DNA from 2 places in the Streptomyces longisporus genome. Region 1 is predicted to be linked to the other one. Evidence: riboswitches for the same ligand, from Rfam matches in the RefSeq annotation. Region 1 holds a riboswitch; the other holds the start of a gene.
The links. Region 1 has a riboswitch for S-adenosylmethionine ahead of thrC (threonine synthase). Riboswitches for the same ligand answer to the same signal wherever they lie in the genome.

Region 1 (7,655 bases):
CAGCCGTCGACAAACTCCGCTCCGACGGCACCCCCGGCCTCCTCGTCTGCAGCGGCAGCGACGAGGTCACGGAACTACGGGAACGAGCGGACCTGGTGGTGGACGGCCCGCAGGGGGTCGTACGCCTACTACGGGGCCTGGCGGCGCAGCTCGGCCTTTCAGCCCGTCCGGCGTTTGAGGACAAGGCCCCTTAAGGGCCGAAAAGCGGGGGTCTGGGGGCGCAGCCCCCAGGCTCAGCCGCGCAACGCCTCCAATTGCTCGACGAACCACTGCGCCGGCGGCAACGCCGTGGCCGCGGCAGCAAGCCGCTTCGACCGCTCGGCCCGCTCAGCCGCCGGCAGGCACAGCGCGGCGTGCAGCGCCTCCGCCGTCCCGATCACGTCGTACGGGTTCACCGTGATCGCGTCCTCGCCCAGCTCGGCGTGGGCACCCGCCTCCCGCGACAGCACCAGCGCGCACCCCTCGTCGGAGACGACCGGCACCTCCTTCGCGACCAGGTTCATGCCGTCCCGGATCGGGTTGACGAGGGCCACGTCGGCCAGCCGGTAGGCGGCCAGCGAACGCGCGAAGTCGTCCTTGACGTGCAGCACGACCGGGGTCCAACCAGGCGTCCCGAAGCGGGAGTTGATCTCCTGGGCCACCCGCTGCACCTCGGCCGTGTAGTCGCGGTACACGGCGAGGTCCTGCCGGGAGGGATAGGCGAACGCCACGTGCACGACCCGCTCCCGCCACTCGGGGTGGTCCTCCAGCAGCTGCCGGTACGCCAGCAGCCCGCGCACGATGTTCTTCGACAGCTCGGTGCGGTCGACCCGCACGACCGTCCTGCGCCCGGCGCCGATCTCCTCCCGCAGTGCGGCCATCCGCTCGGCCACATCGGCCTCGTGCGAGCGCTTGCGCAGGAAGTCGGCGTCCGCGCCGAGGCCGTGCACGCCGATCGCCGTGCCCCCGAGGCCGCCCACCACCGCCGTGGCGCACGCCGTGAACGCGTCCGCCCAGCGCCGGGTCAAAAAGCCCAGCCGGTCGGCGCCCAGCATGCCGTTCAGGAGCCGCTCGGCGATGTCGTCCGGCAGCATCCGGAAGTAGTCCACCGGCGCCCACGGCGTGTGCGAGAAGTGCCCGATGCGCAGATCGGGACGGAGCTCGCGGAGCATGCCCGGCACCAGACACAGGTGGTAGTCCTGCACCAGCACCGCCGCGCCCTCGGCCGCCTCCTGGGCCAGCGCCTCGGCGAAGGCCCGGTTGTAGGTCTCGTACGACGCCCACTGCCGCCGGAACTCCGCGTCGAAGACCGGCTCCAGGGGCGTCTGGTACAGCATGTGGTGGACGAACCACAGCACCGAGTTCGCGATGCCGTTGTACGCGTCGGCGTGCACGTCGGCCGGGATGTCGAGCATCCGCACCCCGTCCTCGCCGACCCCGCGCCGTACCGCCTCGCGGTCGCCGTCGGACAGCGCCGAGCACACCCACAGGGCGTCCGCGTCGGGCCCGATCGCGGAGAGGCCGGAGACCAGCCCGCCGCCGCCGCGCCTGGCGGCCAGCGAGCCGTCCTCCTGCACTTCGTACGAGACCGGGCCGCGGTTGGACGCGACCAGCACCTGATGACCAGCGCCGTACGTGGAAGCCATACGCCTCAACCTAGCCCGGCCCGTAAACGCTCAAACGTACGTCTGCGCTCTGCGGGTGGACCGTATACACCGGCTGCAGCGCGTAACGCGCCGCCTCAGGCGACCTTGCGCGACGCGTACTCCGCGATCTCCACCATCGGCGGCCGCTCCTCCGTGTCCACGGAGTAGGTGCGCGGCTCGAAGCCGTCCTCGCCCCGTTCGAACTGGGTGAGGGAGGGACGGATGAGATGGCCGCGGGCCAGTCTCAGCTGTGCCGTGCGGTAGATCGCGGCGGACATCCGGCCCAGCGCCTGCCCGTCCTGATGGCGGTGCTTGCGCACCCCGACGTCCACCTGGGCGAGCGCGTCGAGGCCCACCAGGTGCAGGGCGTCCACCAGCATGCCCAGCTCGACGCCGTACCCGACGGGGAACGGCAGCTGTTCCAGCAGGCTGCGCCGGGCCGCGTACTCGCCGCCGAGCGGCTGCACGAAGCCCGCCAGCTGCGGCCAGTGCATGTTCAGCAGCGGACGCGCCATCAGCTCGGTGACCCGGCCGCCCTGGCCCTGCGCGCCGGCCAGCGGACGGTCGTACATGCCCTTGACCAGGTCGACCCCCGGCTCGGTGAGCAGCGGGCCGACGATCCCGGAGACGAAGTCGGAGGAGAACTCCTTCAGGTCGGCGTCGATGAAGCAGACGATGTCCCCGCCGGTGACCAGGAGCGAGCGCCACAGCACCTCGCCCTTGCCGGGGACGGTCGGGATGCGGGGCAGGATGTCGTCACGGTGGACGACCTTGGCCCCGGCCGCCGCGGCGACCTCGGACGTGCGGTCGGTGGACCCCGAGTCGACGACGACGATCTCGTCGACGAGCGGAACCTGCTGCATCAGGTCGTGACGGATGATCGCGACGATGTCGCCGACCGTCTCCTCCTCGTTGAGCGCGGGCAGCACGACGCTGACCGACTGCCCGGTGCGCTGCTTGGCGGCGAGGATCTGGTGGAGAGGGCGGTCGGTCAGGGACCAGGAGCGGGTGCTCAGCCAGCGCTCGACTTCTTCCAGCACGTAGGCGGCTCCTCTGCGTTCTCTCGGCGAAAACCGGATCACCGTGTGATCCATCTCGCGGTTCGGACGACTATCTCAACTGTCCTGGCCTTCGGTTACAGTCTTGAACAACGCTGGTGACCATCGCATGTCGGGGGTCGCCCGGCGTTGAACGAGTTGAACAACCGAATACCGCTCATCCAGAGGGGCAGAGGGATACGGCCCGATGAAGCCCCGGCAACCCTCCAGCCGGTCTCGTACCGATCGATGCCGATCGTTCCGCGAGGCTCCCGGCTAGGGAAGGTGCCAAATCCGTCTCACGGCGAGATGCGTCGTGAGGAAGATGAGGAGAAAGGGCCTCGCCTCACATGGCTGCGCAGACTGTTGCAAGCACCACCGACTCCACGACCGTCGACCTCGGTCCCGCTGCGGCGCTCTCCTGCCGCGAGTGCGGTCACCAGGTGCCTCTCGGCCCGGTCTTCGCCTGCGAGGAGTGTTTCGGCCCGCTCGAGATCGCCTACGACTTCTCGGCCTACGACACCGAGGAACTCCGCAAGCAGATCGAGGCGGGTCCCGCGAACATCTGGCGTTACGCGCCCCTGCTGCCCGTTCCGGCGGACGTGGCGGACAAGCCCAACATCAACCCCGGTTGGACCAAGCTCGTCAAGGCCGACAACCTCGCCCGCGAGCTGGGCGTCGACGCCGGCAAGCTGTTCGTGAAGGACGACTCCGGCAACCCGACGCACTCCTTCAAGGACCGGGTCGTCGCCCAGGCCATCGAGGCCGCCCGCGCCTTCGACTTCACCACCCTGTCCTGCTCGTCCACCGGCAACCTGGCCGGTGCGGTGGGTGCCGCGGCCGCCCGCGCCGGCTTCCGTTCCTGCGTGTTCATCCCGCACGACCTGGAGCAGGGCAAGGTCGTCATGGCCGCGGTCTACGGCGGCGAGCTCGTCGGCATCGAGGGCAACTACGACGACGTGAACCGCTTCTGCTCCGAGCTGATCGGCGACCCGGCCGGCGAGGGCTGGGGCTTCGTCAACGTCAACCTGCGGCCGTACTACGCGGAGGGCTCCAAGACCCTGGCGTACGAGATCTGCGAGCAGCTCGGCTGGCGGCTGCCGGACCAGCTGGTCGTGCCGATCGCCTCCGGCTCGCAGCTCACGAAGATCGACAAGGGGCTGCAGGAGCTGATCAAGCTCGGGCTCGTCGAGGACAAGCCGTACAAGATCTTCGGGGCGCAGGCCGAGGGGTGCAGCCCTGTCTCCGTCGCGTACAAGGCGGGGCACGACGTCGTACGGCCGCAGAAGCCGAACACGATCGCCAAGTCGCTGGCCATCGGCAACCCGGCGGACGGTCCGTATGTGCTGGACATCGCCCGCCGTACCGGTGGGGCCGTGGAGGACGTGAACGACGAGCAGATCGTCGATGCGATTCGGCTGCTCGCCCGGACCGAGGGCATCTTCGCGGAGACCGCCGGCGGGGTGACCGTGGGTGTGACCCGGAAGCTGATCGAGAACGGTGTTCTCGACCCGACCCTGACCACGGTCGTCCTCAATACGGGTGACGGTCTGAAGACGCTGGACGCGGTGGCCGGTACCGGGCTCACCGCGACGATTCGCCCGAGCCTTGAGTCGTTCCGTGAGGCCGGCCTCGCCTAGTCGCGTAGCCCGCGCCCCCCCATCCCTGACCGGAGGTTTTCATCGTGAGCGTGAACGTTCGTATCCCCACCATCCTGCGCACCTACACCGGCGGGCAGGCCGAGGTGACTGCCGAAGGCGGCACCCTCGGCGAGGTCATCGCCGATCTGGAGAAGAACCACACCGGGATCGCCGCCCGGGTTCTCGACGACCAGGGCAAGCTGCGACGGTTCGTCAACGTGTACGTGAACGACGACGATGTGCGGTTCGAGCAGGGGCTGGAGACGGCGACTCCGGACGGGGCGGGCGTCTCGATCATCCCGGCCGTCGCCGGAGGCTGACCGGAAACAGGTCGGACGGCCGATTATTACCGTCGGTAACGTCGGTTACGAAGAGTTCATCGAATTGCCCCCTCCGTGAGAGAAGCGGAGGGGGCAATTCTGCATGGTTGAGCACGGTACAGTTGGGGAACCTGCTCGACTCCGCTTGCCGCATGCATATGAGTTCTTGCTTCTCGGGCAGCGAGAAGTAGCCAAAGTGTGCAGGTTTTTTGCGTCTTATGCTCCATTTATGGGGCCCGACTTGCCCTGAATTCGGGCGAATTCTCCCTAAAGTCCCGACCGGCCGTGCCCGGAATTCTCGTCCGATTGACCTGTTGCAGACGGCAGTTGGACAGATACATTCAGCCGCGGTCGACGCGTTCCGGCGCACGCCCCCAACCGTGGGGGGTGAGGTCTGACCCGGATCCGCGAAGTGTGGATCTGTGCAAGGGCCAGTAATAGGGGAGTTAGGCATGGCTCAGGGCACCGTCAAGTGGTTCAACGCGGAGAAGGGGTACGGCTTCATCGCGGTCGACGGTGGTGCGGATGTTTTCGTCCACTACAGTGCGATTCAGATGGACGGCTACCGCACCCTGGAAGAGGGTCAGCGGGTCGATTTCGAGATCTCGCAGGGCCAGAAGGGGCCGCAGGCGGACATGGTCCGTCTGGCGACCAGCTGAAGCACGCGCCGGGTTAACTGCAGCGACGTTCTTCTGTTCTTGATCGAAGGGTCCGCACCTGAGGGGGCGGGCCCTTCGGCATGCCCGGAGGACCTGGCCCGGTCCTGGACGGGTGCCGCCCGCTCCGCGGGCGCACCTTGCGCCCACCCGTCGCCCGACCACCACCCCTCAACGAGCCCGCTCCGCGGGCGCACCTTGCGCCCACCCGTCGCCCGGCCACCACCCCTCAACGAGCCCGCTCCGCGGGCGCACCTTGCACTCGGGGGGGTCGAGTGCTAATCATTGGCGTTAGCACTCTGAAGGTGAGAGTGACAAAGATGGACCGGGTCGGTGAGGCCCGCAGGCCGGGTGGGGCAAGGAACCCACGGGTCGGCGAGCCGTCCGTCGCGGGCGCGGGCGCGGTCCGAAGGAATCACCCCCAGTCCTGGAGGGACCACTTCACATGGCCAAGATCATCGCGTTCGACGAGGAGGCGCGGCGCGGCCTCGAGCGCGGCATGAACCAGCTCGCGGACGCCGTGAAGGTGACGCTCGGCCCCAAGGGCCGCAACGTCGTCCTCGAGAAGAAGTGGGGCGCCCCCACGATCACCAACGATGGTGTCTCCATCGCCAAGGAGATCGAACTCGAGGACCCGTACGAGAAGATCGGCGCCGAGCTGGTCAAGGAAGTCGCCAAGAAGACGGACGACGTCGCCGGTGACGGTACGACCACCGCGACCGTTCTCGCCCAGGCGCTCGTCAAGGAAGGCCTGCGCAACGTAGCCGCCGGCGCCAACCCGATGGCCCTCAAGCGCGGTATCGAGAAGGCCGTCGAGGCCGTCTCCGGTGCCCTGCTCGAGCAGGCCAAGGATGTCGAGACCAAGGAGCAGATCGCTTCCACGGCCTCCATCTCCGCCGCCGACACCCAGATCGGCGAGCTCATCGCCGAGGCCATGGACAAGGTCGGCAAGGAAGGCGTCATCACCGTCGAGGAGTCCCAGACCTTCGGTCTGGAGCTGGAGCTCACCGAGGGTATGCGCTTCGACAAGGGCTACATCTCGGCGTACTTCGCCACCGACATGGAGCGGATGGAGGCGTCGCTCGACGACCCGTACATCCTGATCGCCAACTCCAAGATCGGTTCCGTCAAGGACCTGCTCCCGCTCCTGGAGAAGGTCATGCAGTCGGGCAAGCCGCTGCTGATCATCGCCGAGGACGTCGAGGGCGAGGCCCTGTCGACCCTGGTCGTCAACAAGATCCGCGGCACCTTCAAGTCCGTCGCGGTCAAGGCCCCCGGCTTCGGCGACCGCCGCAAGGCGATGCTGAACGACATCGCCATCCTCACCGGCGGCGAGGTCATCTCCGAGGAGGTCGGTCTCAAGCTCGAGAACACCTCCCTCGACCTGCTGGGCCGCGCCCGCAAGGTGGTCATCACCAAGGACGAGACCACCATCGTCGACGGCGCCGGCTCCACGGAGCAGGTGCAGGGCCGGGTCAACCAGATCCGCGCCGAGATCGAGAACAGCGACTCGGACTACGACCGCGAGAAGCTGCAGGAGCGCCTGGCGAAGCTCGCCGGCGGTGTCGCGGTCATCAAGGCCGGTGCCGCCACCGAGGTGGAGCTCAAGGAGCGCAAGCACCGCATCGAGGACGCCGTCCGCAACGCGAAGGCCGCCGTCGAGGAGGGCATCGTCGCCGGTGGTGGCGTCGCGCTCATCCAGGCGTCCACCGTCTTCGAGAAGCTGGACCTGGAGGGTGACGAGGCGACCGGCGCCCAGGCCGTGAAGCTCGCGCTCGAGGCCCCGCTGAAGCAGATCGCCGTCAACGCCGGCCTCGAGGGCGGTGTCGTGGTGGAGAAGGTGCGCAACCTGACCCCGGGCCACGGCCTGAACGCCGCGACCGGCGAGTACGTCGACCTGGTCAAGGAAGGCATCATCGACCCGGCGAAGGTCACGCGCTCTGCCCTGCAGAACGCCGCCTCCATCGCCGCGCTCTTCCTCACCACCGAGGCCGTCATCGCCGACAAGCCGGAGAAGGCCGCCGCGCCCGCCGGTGGCGGTATGCCGGGCGGTGACATGGACTTCTGATCGGCCTCCGGCTGATCCGGGTTCCCACCGAGGGCGGCACTCCCTGGAAACAGGGGGTGCCGCCCTCGGGCGTGTTCGAGGTCATAGGAGAGTTGCTTAAGTAGGTGCAACAATGCGTGTGCACATACCAGTCGGTTGATGCAGTCATCGCACGAGGAGCCCACCCACGTGACCACCGCCCCCTCCCGCGCAGCCGAGGTCCTCTCCCGGCCCACCGCGATCAACGGCCTGACCGTCCCCAACCGCATCGTCATGGCGCCCATGACGCGCATGTTCTCCCCGGGCGGCATCCCCGGTGAGGACGTGGTG
Region 2 (7,655 bases), on a different contig from region 1:
TGCCCTGTCGCTCACCCACGCGCACGTGACCGGCGGAGTGAACCTCAACAAGGCCCGACTGCTCGCCCCCGAGGGGTGGGCCCTGTCCGCCGGCGGCCTGGTCACGGACGGAGGCCTCTTCTGCGGGGGCGGCTTCGTCGCGCACGGTGAAGTGCGGCTGCTGGGCGCGCAGTTGCCGGGCGGGCTGTTCATGCAGGGCGCGCAGCTGGAGCGCCCCGGCCCGCGCGGCGTGGCCCTCGCCCTGGACAACGCGGTGGCCTCGACGCTGGAGTTCTCCCGGGGCTTCACCGCGAACGGCACCGTGCGTCTGCGCGGTACCCGGGTCTCGGACAACGTGACCTTCCAGGGAGCCGTCCTGAACGGGCCTCCCGGCGGTGACGGCCCGGCCCTGCTGTGTGCGCTCATGCAGGCCGTCGACTTCGACCTCACCCTCGCCCGCCAGCCGTCCCAGGCGGTGGACCTGCGGGGCGCGCAGGTGTCGTACCTCCACGACAACGAGCACAGCTGGCCGCAGACGGTGGAGCTGGACGGCTTCGTCTACGGCTCCATCAAGGTGACGGTGGCGGGCGAGCGGCGGGAGGCGGTGGGGTGGCCGGGCTCCGTGGCGCACCGCATGCGGTGGATAGGACGCAGCCCCGGCTACAGCCCCCAGCCGTACGAGCAGTTGGCGAGCTGGTACCGCACGGCGGGCCACGACGACGACGCCCGCCGGGTGCTGCTGGCCAAGCAGCGGCACCGGCGGCGCACGTTGCGGCCGGCGGCCCGCGCATGGGGGCACTTGCTGGACGTGACCGTGGGCTACGGCTACCGGCCCTGGCTGGCGGGCATCTGGCTGCTCGTGCTGACCCTGCTGGGCACCCTGACGTTCGGCGCTCACAGCCCCACACGGGTGCAGGCGGGCGAGGGGCCCCGGTTCCAGCCGCTCGTCTACACACTCGACCTGTTGATCCCGATCGGCGGTCTGGGCCAGCGCACCACCTGGTACTGGACGAGCGGCACCCTCCAGTGGCTGGCCTATCTGCTGATCGCCTTCGGCTGGGTGCTGACGACGGCCGTCATCGCGGGCGTGACCCGCGCCCTGCAGAAGAACTGACCGATCAGAGGCAGGGGCGTGTCCACTGCGCTGTCCGCATTGCGGGACGGCCCTCTTGACGTGGCTCCGAGGCGGACCGACACTCCAGAGGAGAATCCTAGTGAATAGGTAGGGAAACGCATGGGGCGCCTTGAGCCGGTCACCGTCCGAGTGATCCGTCGGCCTCTCCTCACCTCCCGCCGTCACATCGATCTGCAGCGTGTCTGCAGTGCGATCAGCCCCCAGGGCTGAGTTCGCCCGACGTCGCTTCCGCCGCGCGTACGTCCGCGCCCTCTCCCGGGGAGACCCATGTCCGTCACACCGCTGGCCGCCCACACCTCCGCCCAGCCCGCCCCCGCCTTCCGCGGCCGGATCGGCAGCGACGCCCGCAGCGGCCACTACGCCGTACCGGGCCGCTACCGCCTCCATCTGTCGACCGCGTGTCCCGACGGCCTGCGCATCGCCGTCATCCACAGCCTGCTCGGCCTGGACACCGTCTGTCCGGCGACCTTCCTGCCCGCCGTGCCCGACACCCCCGAAGGCGGCCACTGCGCCCTGCGCCCGCTGTACGAGGCGAGCGCGCACCACTACACCGGACCGGCCGTCGCGCCCGTGCTCAGCGACGACTGGTCCGGACGGATCGTCAGCACACACGTCCCGGACATCATGCGCGACCTCGCCCGCCGCTTCGGCGGCGACCGCCCCTCGCCCTACCCGTGCGGCGCGGAGTCGGAGATCGAGGCCGTCGAGCGGATGTGCGCGCAGGGCATCGAGGACGCCGCGCAGCGCGCCGGATCGGCCGGCGGTGAGGAATCCGAGCGCGCGGCGGCGCTCGAGACGCTGCTCGAAACGCTCGGTGCGCTGGAGCGGTGGCTGGTCGGGCGGACGTATATGATCCGCGACGAAATCACGGCCGCGGACGTCGAGTTGTGGGTCGCGCTGGTCCAACTCGACACCGTGCACCGCAACCACCTGGACGCCGGTGCGGTCCAGCGGATCGCCGGTCATCCCACCCTGTGGGCCTACGCCCGCCGGCTGGCCGCCCATCCGGCCTTCGGCGCCCATCTCGACCTGGACGGCATCGCCCGGCGCCACCACGCGCGTTGCCAGGGTCTGGAGGCCGCCGGAGCCGCCGTCCAGATCCTGGACTGGGCGGCCCATGCATCCGACGGAAACGGGACAGTGGCGCAGGTCAACAGGGATTGAGTCGTTCCACACAGTGGACCGGCGTTGACATTCCTTCGGGCAATTGTTTTAACTACGAACCAGAACGGTCATGAGTGTCAGCGACAAGCCCTGGCTGGCTGACCGGCAACCCTCGCTCCGCGGTGGGGTGCCCCAGGTGACGACCGGACCGGATGACGTTTCGGTAAGCGCGAGGCCCACAAGGGCCGGAACAGTGATGGTGACGCCATGTACGCAGCTCCCAGGACGGCCGCACGCCGCCCTCAGGGCTGCGTACAGCCGTACGCGAACCTGCTGAACCTGTTCGCCGCCGACCGTGCCGTCGATCTGCTCCGTGTGAACAGCGCACTGTGTACCGCACCGGGCTGTGCCCGCTGTCGGGGCTGACACCTCCCCACAGCCCTCGCACCCCCTGACGAACACCGCCCGCGCGGTGTGCCGTTGTCCTCCCCGCCCCCGGTGCCCCTGTACACCCGTGCGCTGAGCGAGCCGCTCCCGCGCACGGCTGCCGCGGCCTGTGGGGTGTCCGACTCCGCCGGAGCCCACCATGAGTGAACCCCCTGGCGCCACCGTCGCCCTCGCCGATGCGCCGCCCGCCGACGAACAGTCAAAGCCCCTCGCCGCACAGCGGGTTCTGCCGCTGCGCAGGCCGGGACGCTGGATCGCCACCGCCGTCGTCCTGATCCTCGCGGCCCAGTTCGTGCACGGCCTGACGACCAACCCGTTCTACCAGTGGGACCGCTTCGGCTACTGGTTCCTGCGGCCCAACATACTCGACGGTCTGCTCATCACCCTCGAAGTCGCCGCCTACAGCGCGGTGTTGGGCCTGGCCGGCGGTATCGTCCTCGCTCTGGCCCGGCTCTCGAAGAGTCCGGTGCTGCGGGCCGTCAGCTGGACCTACATCTGGGCGCTGCGCTCCATCCCGCTCATCGTGGTGCTGCTCTTCCTCTACAACTTCAGCGCCCTGTACAAGACGTTGAGCGTCGGCGTCCCCTTCGGACCGGCCTTCCTCTCCTTCGACGAGTCCAAGCTCGCCACCGACATGGTCGTCGCCGTCATCGGCCTCAGCCTCAACGAGGCGGCCTACGCGGCCGAGGTCGTCCGCGGCGGCATCCTCTCCGTCGACCAGGGCCAGCACGAGGCGGCTGCGGCCCTGGGCCTGCCGAAGAGCTACCAGTTCACGAAGATCGTCTTCCCGCAGGCGCTGCGCTCGATCACCCCGAACTACGTCAACCAGCTCATCGGCCTGATCAAGAGCACCTCGCTGGTCTTCTACGTCTCGCTGCTCGACCTGTTCGGCACCGCGCAGTCCATGGGCTCCACCTACCCCGGCGACATCGTGCCGCTGCTGCTGGTCGCCACCGTCTGGTACCTGATCCTGACCAGCGTCGTCTCCGTCATCCAGTTCTACGTCGAGCGGTACTACGCCCGGGGCGCCACCCGCTCCCTGCCGCCGACGCCGTTGCAGAAGCTCCGCACCGGTCTGACCGACCTGCGAGCCCGTATCCGCAGGGAGGCCGCCGTATGAGCGCGAAGACCCTCGAGGCGCTGGCCGGCGTCGAGGCCGCCACCGTAGAGGTGCACGACGTGCACAAGTGGTACGGCGCCCACCGCGTCCTGAACGGCATCGACCTGACGGTGCGACCGGGCGAGGTGACCGTGATCCTCGGCCCGTCCGGCTCCGGCAAGTCCACCCTGCTGCGGGTCGTCAACCACCTGGAGAAGCCCGAGATCGGCCACGTCAGCATCAACGGCGAACTGATCGGGGTGAAGCGGCACGGCGAGCGCCTGAAGGAGCTCAGTGAGCGGGCCATCCTCACCCAGCGCGGCCGCATCGGTTTCGTCTTCCAGAACTTCAACCTCTTCCCGCACCTGACGGTCCTGGACAACGTGGCCGCCGCCCCGGTCGCCACCGGCAGGCTCAACAAGCCCGAAGCGCAGGACCTCGCCCGCGAGCTGCTCGGCCGGGTGGGCCTCGCCGACAAGACCGGCGCCTACCCGCGCCAGCTCTCCGGCGGCCAGCAGCAACGCGTCGCCATCGCCCGCGCCCTCGCCCTGCGCCCCGGCGTCATCCTCTTCGACGAGCCCACCTCCGCCCTCGACCCCGAACTCGTCGGCGAGGTCCTCGCCGTCATCAAGGACCTGGCGACCAGCGGCACCACGCTCGTCATCGTCACCCATGAGATCGGCTTCGCCCGCGAGATCGCCGACCGGGTCGTCTTCATCGACGGCGGACGGATCGTCGAACAGGGCCCGCCCTCCGAGGTCCTCGACAAGCCGCAGCACGAGCGAACCAGGGACTTCCTCAGCAAGGTCCTCTGACCCCCCTGACGCACTGGCGCGCCGCACGACTTCCCCCCACGCCACACCTCCTCACCCTCTCAGCGACAAGGAACGGCCATGTCTGTCCACTTCACCCGACGCAGCCTGATCCGCGGCATCACCGCGGCGACCGCGGTCGCCTCCCTCGCCACCGGGCTCGCCGCCTGCGGTGGGAACAGCGACGCGGCCACCACGACCGCCGCGGACGGGACCGTGGCCGTCGGACAGCTCTCCAACGGCGCCGCCAAGCAGACCAGCCTCAAGGTCTCCGAGGTGAAGTCGATCAGTGCGGAACTGCCCAAGTCCGTCAAGAGCAGCGGCAAGCTGGAGATCGGCATCGGCGCCCTGCCCGCCGGTTTCGCGCCGCTGGCCTACGTCGGCAGCGACCAGAAGACCCTCACCGGCGCCGAGCCCGACTTCGGCCGCCTCGTCGCCGCGGTCCTCGGCCTGAAGCCCGAGCTGAAGAACTTCACCTGGGAGAACCTCTTCGTCGGCATCGACAGCGGCAAGGTGAACGTGGCCTTCTCGAACGTCACCGACACCGAGGAGCGCAAGAAGAAGTACGAGTTCGCCTCCTACCGCAAGGACAACCTCGGCTTCGAGGTGCTCAAGTCCAGCAAGTGGAACTTCGACGGCAACTACGAGAACCTCGCCGGCAAGACCGTCTCCGTCGGCGCCGGCACGAACCAGGAGAAGCTCCTCCTGGAGTGGAAGAAGAAGCTGGAGAGCGAGGGCAAGAAGCTCACCGTCAAGTACTACCCGGACCGCAACGGCACCTACCTGGCCCTGAACAGCGGCAAGATCGACTCCTTCTTCGGCCCCAACCCCGGCATCGCGTACCACATCACCCAGTCCGCGAACACGCCCGACCCGACGCGCAACGCGGGCACCTACTCGGGCGCCGGCGCCTCGCTGCAGGGCCTGATCGCCGCCACCGCAAAGAAGGACAGCGGCCTCGCCAAGCCGCTCGCCGACGCCATCAACTACCTGATCGAGAACGGTCAGTACGCCAAGTGGCTGGCCGCCTGGAACCTCTCCAACGAGGCCGTCGCCAAGTCCGAGGTCAACCCGCCCGGCCTGCCCCTCGACAACTCCTGACCCGCCCGACAGGGACCCCGCCGCCGCCCCGCGGTGGGGTCCCCAGGCCCTCGGAGACCGCCCCACGATGTCCGCCACCAGCATCGAAGCCACCTCCTCGCACCTTCTGGACAACCCCGCCTGGGCAGCCCTCACCGGCCCGCACGCGTCCTTCGCCGAACGCGTCGGCCGTGCCGCCCGCTACCGGCAGGACGTGGCCCCCTTCTACGCCGTCACCGACACCGGCGACCCACGGGCCTGGGCCGACCTGGCCACCCTCGTCGGCCCCGGCGGCACCGCCTCGGTGCGCGGAGTGACGGAGGCGCCGGCCGGGTGGGAGGTCCTGCGTACCGGACACGGTGTCCAGCTCGTGGACACCCGTCTGCGCGCCGAGCCCGACCCCGAAGCCGTACGGCTCGGCCCCGACGACGTACCCGAGATCCTCGACCTGGTCGCCCGCACCCAACCGGGCCCCTATCTGCCCCGCACCGTCGAGATGGGCACCTACCTCGGCATCCGCCACAGCGGCCGGCTGATCGCCCTGGCCGGCGAGCGCCTCCACCCGCCGGGCTGGACCGAGATCAGCGCCGTGTGCACCGACCCCGCCTACCGCGGCCGGGGCCTGGCCACCCGCCTGGTCCGCGCGGTCGCAGCCGGCATCAAGGAGCGCGGCGAACGCCCCTTCCTGCACGCCAGGGCCACCAACGCCGACGCCATCCGGCTCTACGAGTCGCTCGGCTTCACCCTGCGCCGCCGCACGGTTTTCTCGCTCGTACGGCCGACCGGGGCCGTCGCCCTGGAAGAAACGGCATAACCGTGGCGTTGTCCTTGTCGAAGGCTGACTGTTCGCGCGTTCGGGCGGAGGTGTGGGACGTGACACGTGTACTCCGCGTCCGTGTCCACAACCCGCTTCACAGCGTCCGCCTGCACTCCCGGCCGCATATCGACCTCCAGCGCGTGGCCGGCGCCCTCTGTTGCTCCTGACCCGTTTTCAAAGCCGCCGTGTGCCCCGATCCCGCGGGCCGGCGATCTCGTACGGACCTCCAGGAAGGCACCCTCGTGTCCTCAACTCCCGTTTCCCGTCTGCACCTTGCCGTGGCCCTCGAGGGCACCGGCTGGCACCCCGCCTCCTGGCGCGAACAAGTGGCCCGCCCCCGGGACCTGTTCACCGCCGGATACTGGGCCGACCAGATCGCCGAGGCCGAGCGCGGACTGCTCGACTTCGTCACCCTGGAGGACGGCCTCGGCCTGCAGTCCTCGCAGTACGGCGAGCCGGACGGCCGCACCGACGAGGTCCGCGGCCGCCTCGACGCCGTACTGATCGCATCCCGCATCGCCCCCCTCAGCCGGCACATCGGCCTGGTGCCGACCGTGATCGCCACCCACACCGAGCCGTTCCACATCTCCAAGGCGATCGCCACCCTCGACTACGTCAGCACCGGCCGCGCGGGCCTGCGGGTGCAGATCACCGCCCGCCCGCACGAGGCCGACCACTTCGGCCGCCGCACCTTCCCGCCGATCAACCTGGCGGAACTCCGGAGCCCGGCCGGACAGGAGCGGCTCACCGAGCTGTTCGACGAGGCCGCCGACTACGTCGAGGTCGTGCGCCGGCTCTGGGACAGCTGGGAGGACGACGCGGAGATCCGGGACGTCGCCACCGGCCGCTTCATCGACCGCGACAAGCTGCACTACATCGACTTCGAGGGCAGGCACTTCAGCGTGAAGGGCCCCTCCATCACCCCGCGCCCGCCGCAGGGCCAGCCGCTCGTCACCTCCCTCGGACACCAGACCGTCCCGTACCGGCTGATCGCCCGCCAGACCGACGTCGGCTACGTCACCCCGCACGACAGCGACCAGGCGCGTGCCATCGTCACCGAGATCCGCGCCGAACAGGAGGCCGCCGGGCGCGCCGGTGAACTCCTGCACGTCTTCGGCGACCTGGTGGTCTTCCTCGACGACGACCAGGCCGCCGCCGAGGACCGCCGCGCCCGTCTCGACG

Region 2: linked by a shared signal. The riboswitch ahead of ABD355_RS14115 (amino acid ABC transporter permease) and the one ahead of thrC (threonine synthase) in region 1 are both predicted to bind S-adenosylmethionine.

Annotation. Positions count from the first base shown of each region.
Region 1 is NZ_BAAASG010000005.1:138,855-146,509, forward strand. Features, by position in the region: gene otsB (trehalose-phosphatase) at 1-194, shown strand, start outside; gene ABD355_RS08895 (alpha,alpha-trehalose-phosphate synthase (UDP-forming)) at 234-1,625, opposite strand; gene ABD355_RS08900 (glucosyl-3-phosphoglycerate synthase) at 1,721-2,665, opposite strand; SAM riboswitch class I at 2,838-2,994, shown strand; gene thrC (threonine synthase) at 3,013-4,302, shown strand; gene ABD355_RS08910 (MoaD/ThiS family protein) at 4,347-4,622, shown strand; gene ABD355_RS08915 (cold-shock protein) at 5,075-5,281, shown strand; gene groL (chaperonin GroEL) at 5,724-7,346, shown strand; gene ABD355_RS08925 (NADH:flavin oxidoreductase) at 7,485-7,655, shown strand, end outside.
Region 2 is NZ_BAAASG010000007.1:543,454-551,108, forward strand. Features, by position in the region: gene ABD355_RS14100 (oxidoreductase) at 1-1,093, shown strand, start outside; gene ABD355_RS14105 (putative leader peptide) at 1,214-1,324, shown strand; gene ABD355_RS14110 (glutathione S-transferase C-terminal domain-containing protein) at 1,382-2,278, shown strand; SAM riboswitch class IV at 2,345-2,454, shown strand; gene ABD355_RS14115 (amino acid ABC transporter permease) at 2,805-3,785, shown strand; gene ABD355_RS14120 (amino acid ABC transporter ATP-binding protein) at 3,782-4,579, shown strand; gene ABD355_RS14125 (transporter substrate-binding domain-containing protein) at 4,658-5,677, shown strand; gene ABD355_RS14130 (GNAT family N-acetyltransferase) at 5,745-6,470, shown strand; gene ABD355_RS14135 (putative leader peptide) at 6,530-6,640, shown strand; gene ABD355_RS14140 (LLM class flavin-dependent oxidoreductase) at 6,716-7,655, shown strand, end outside.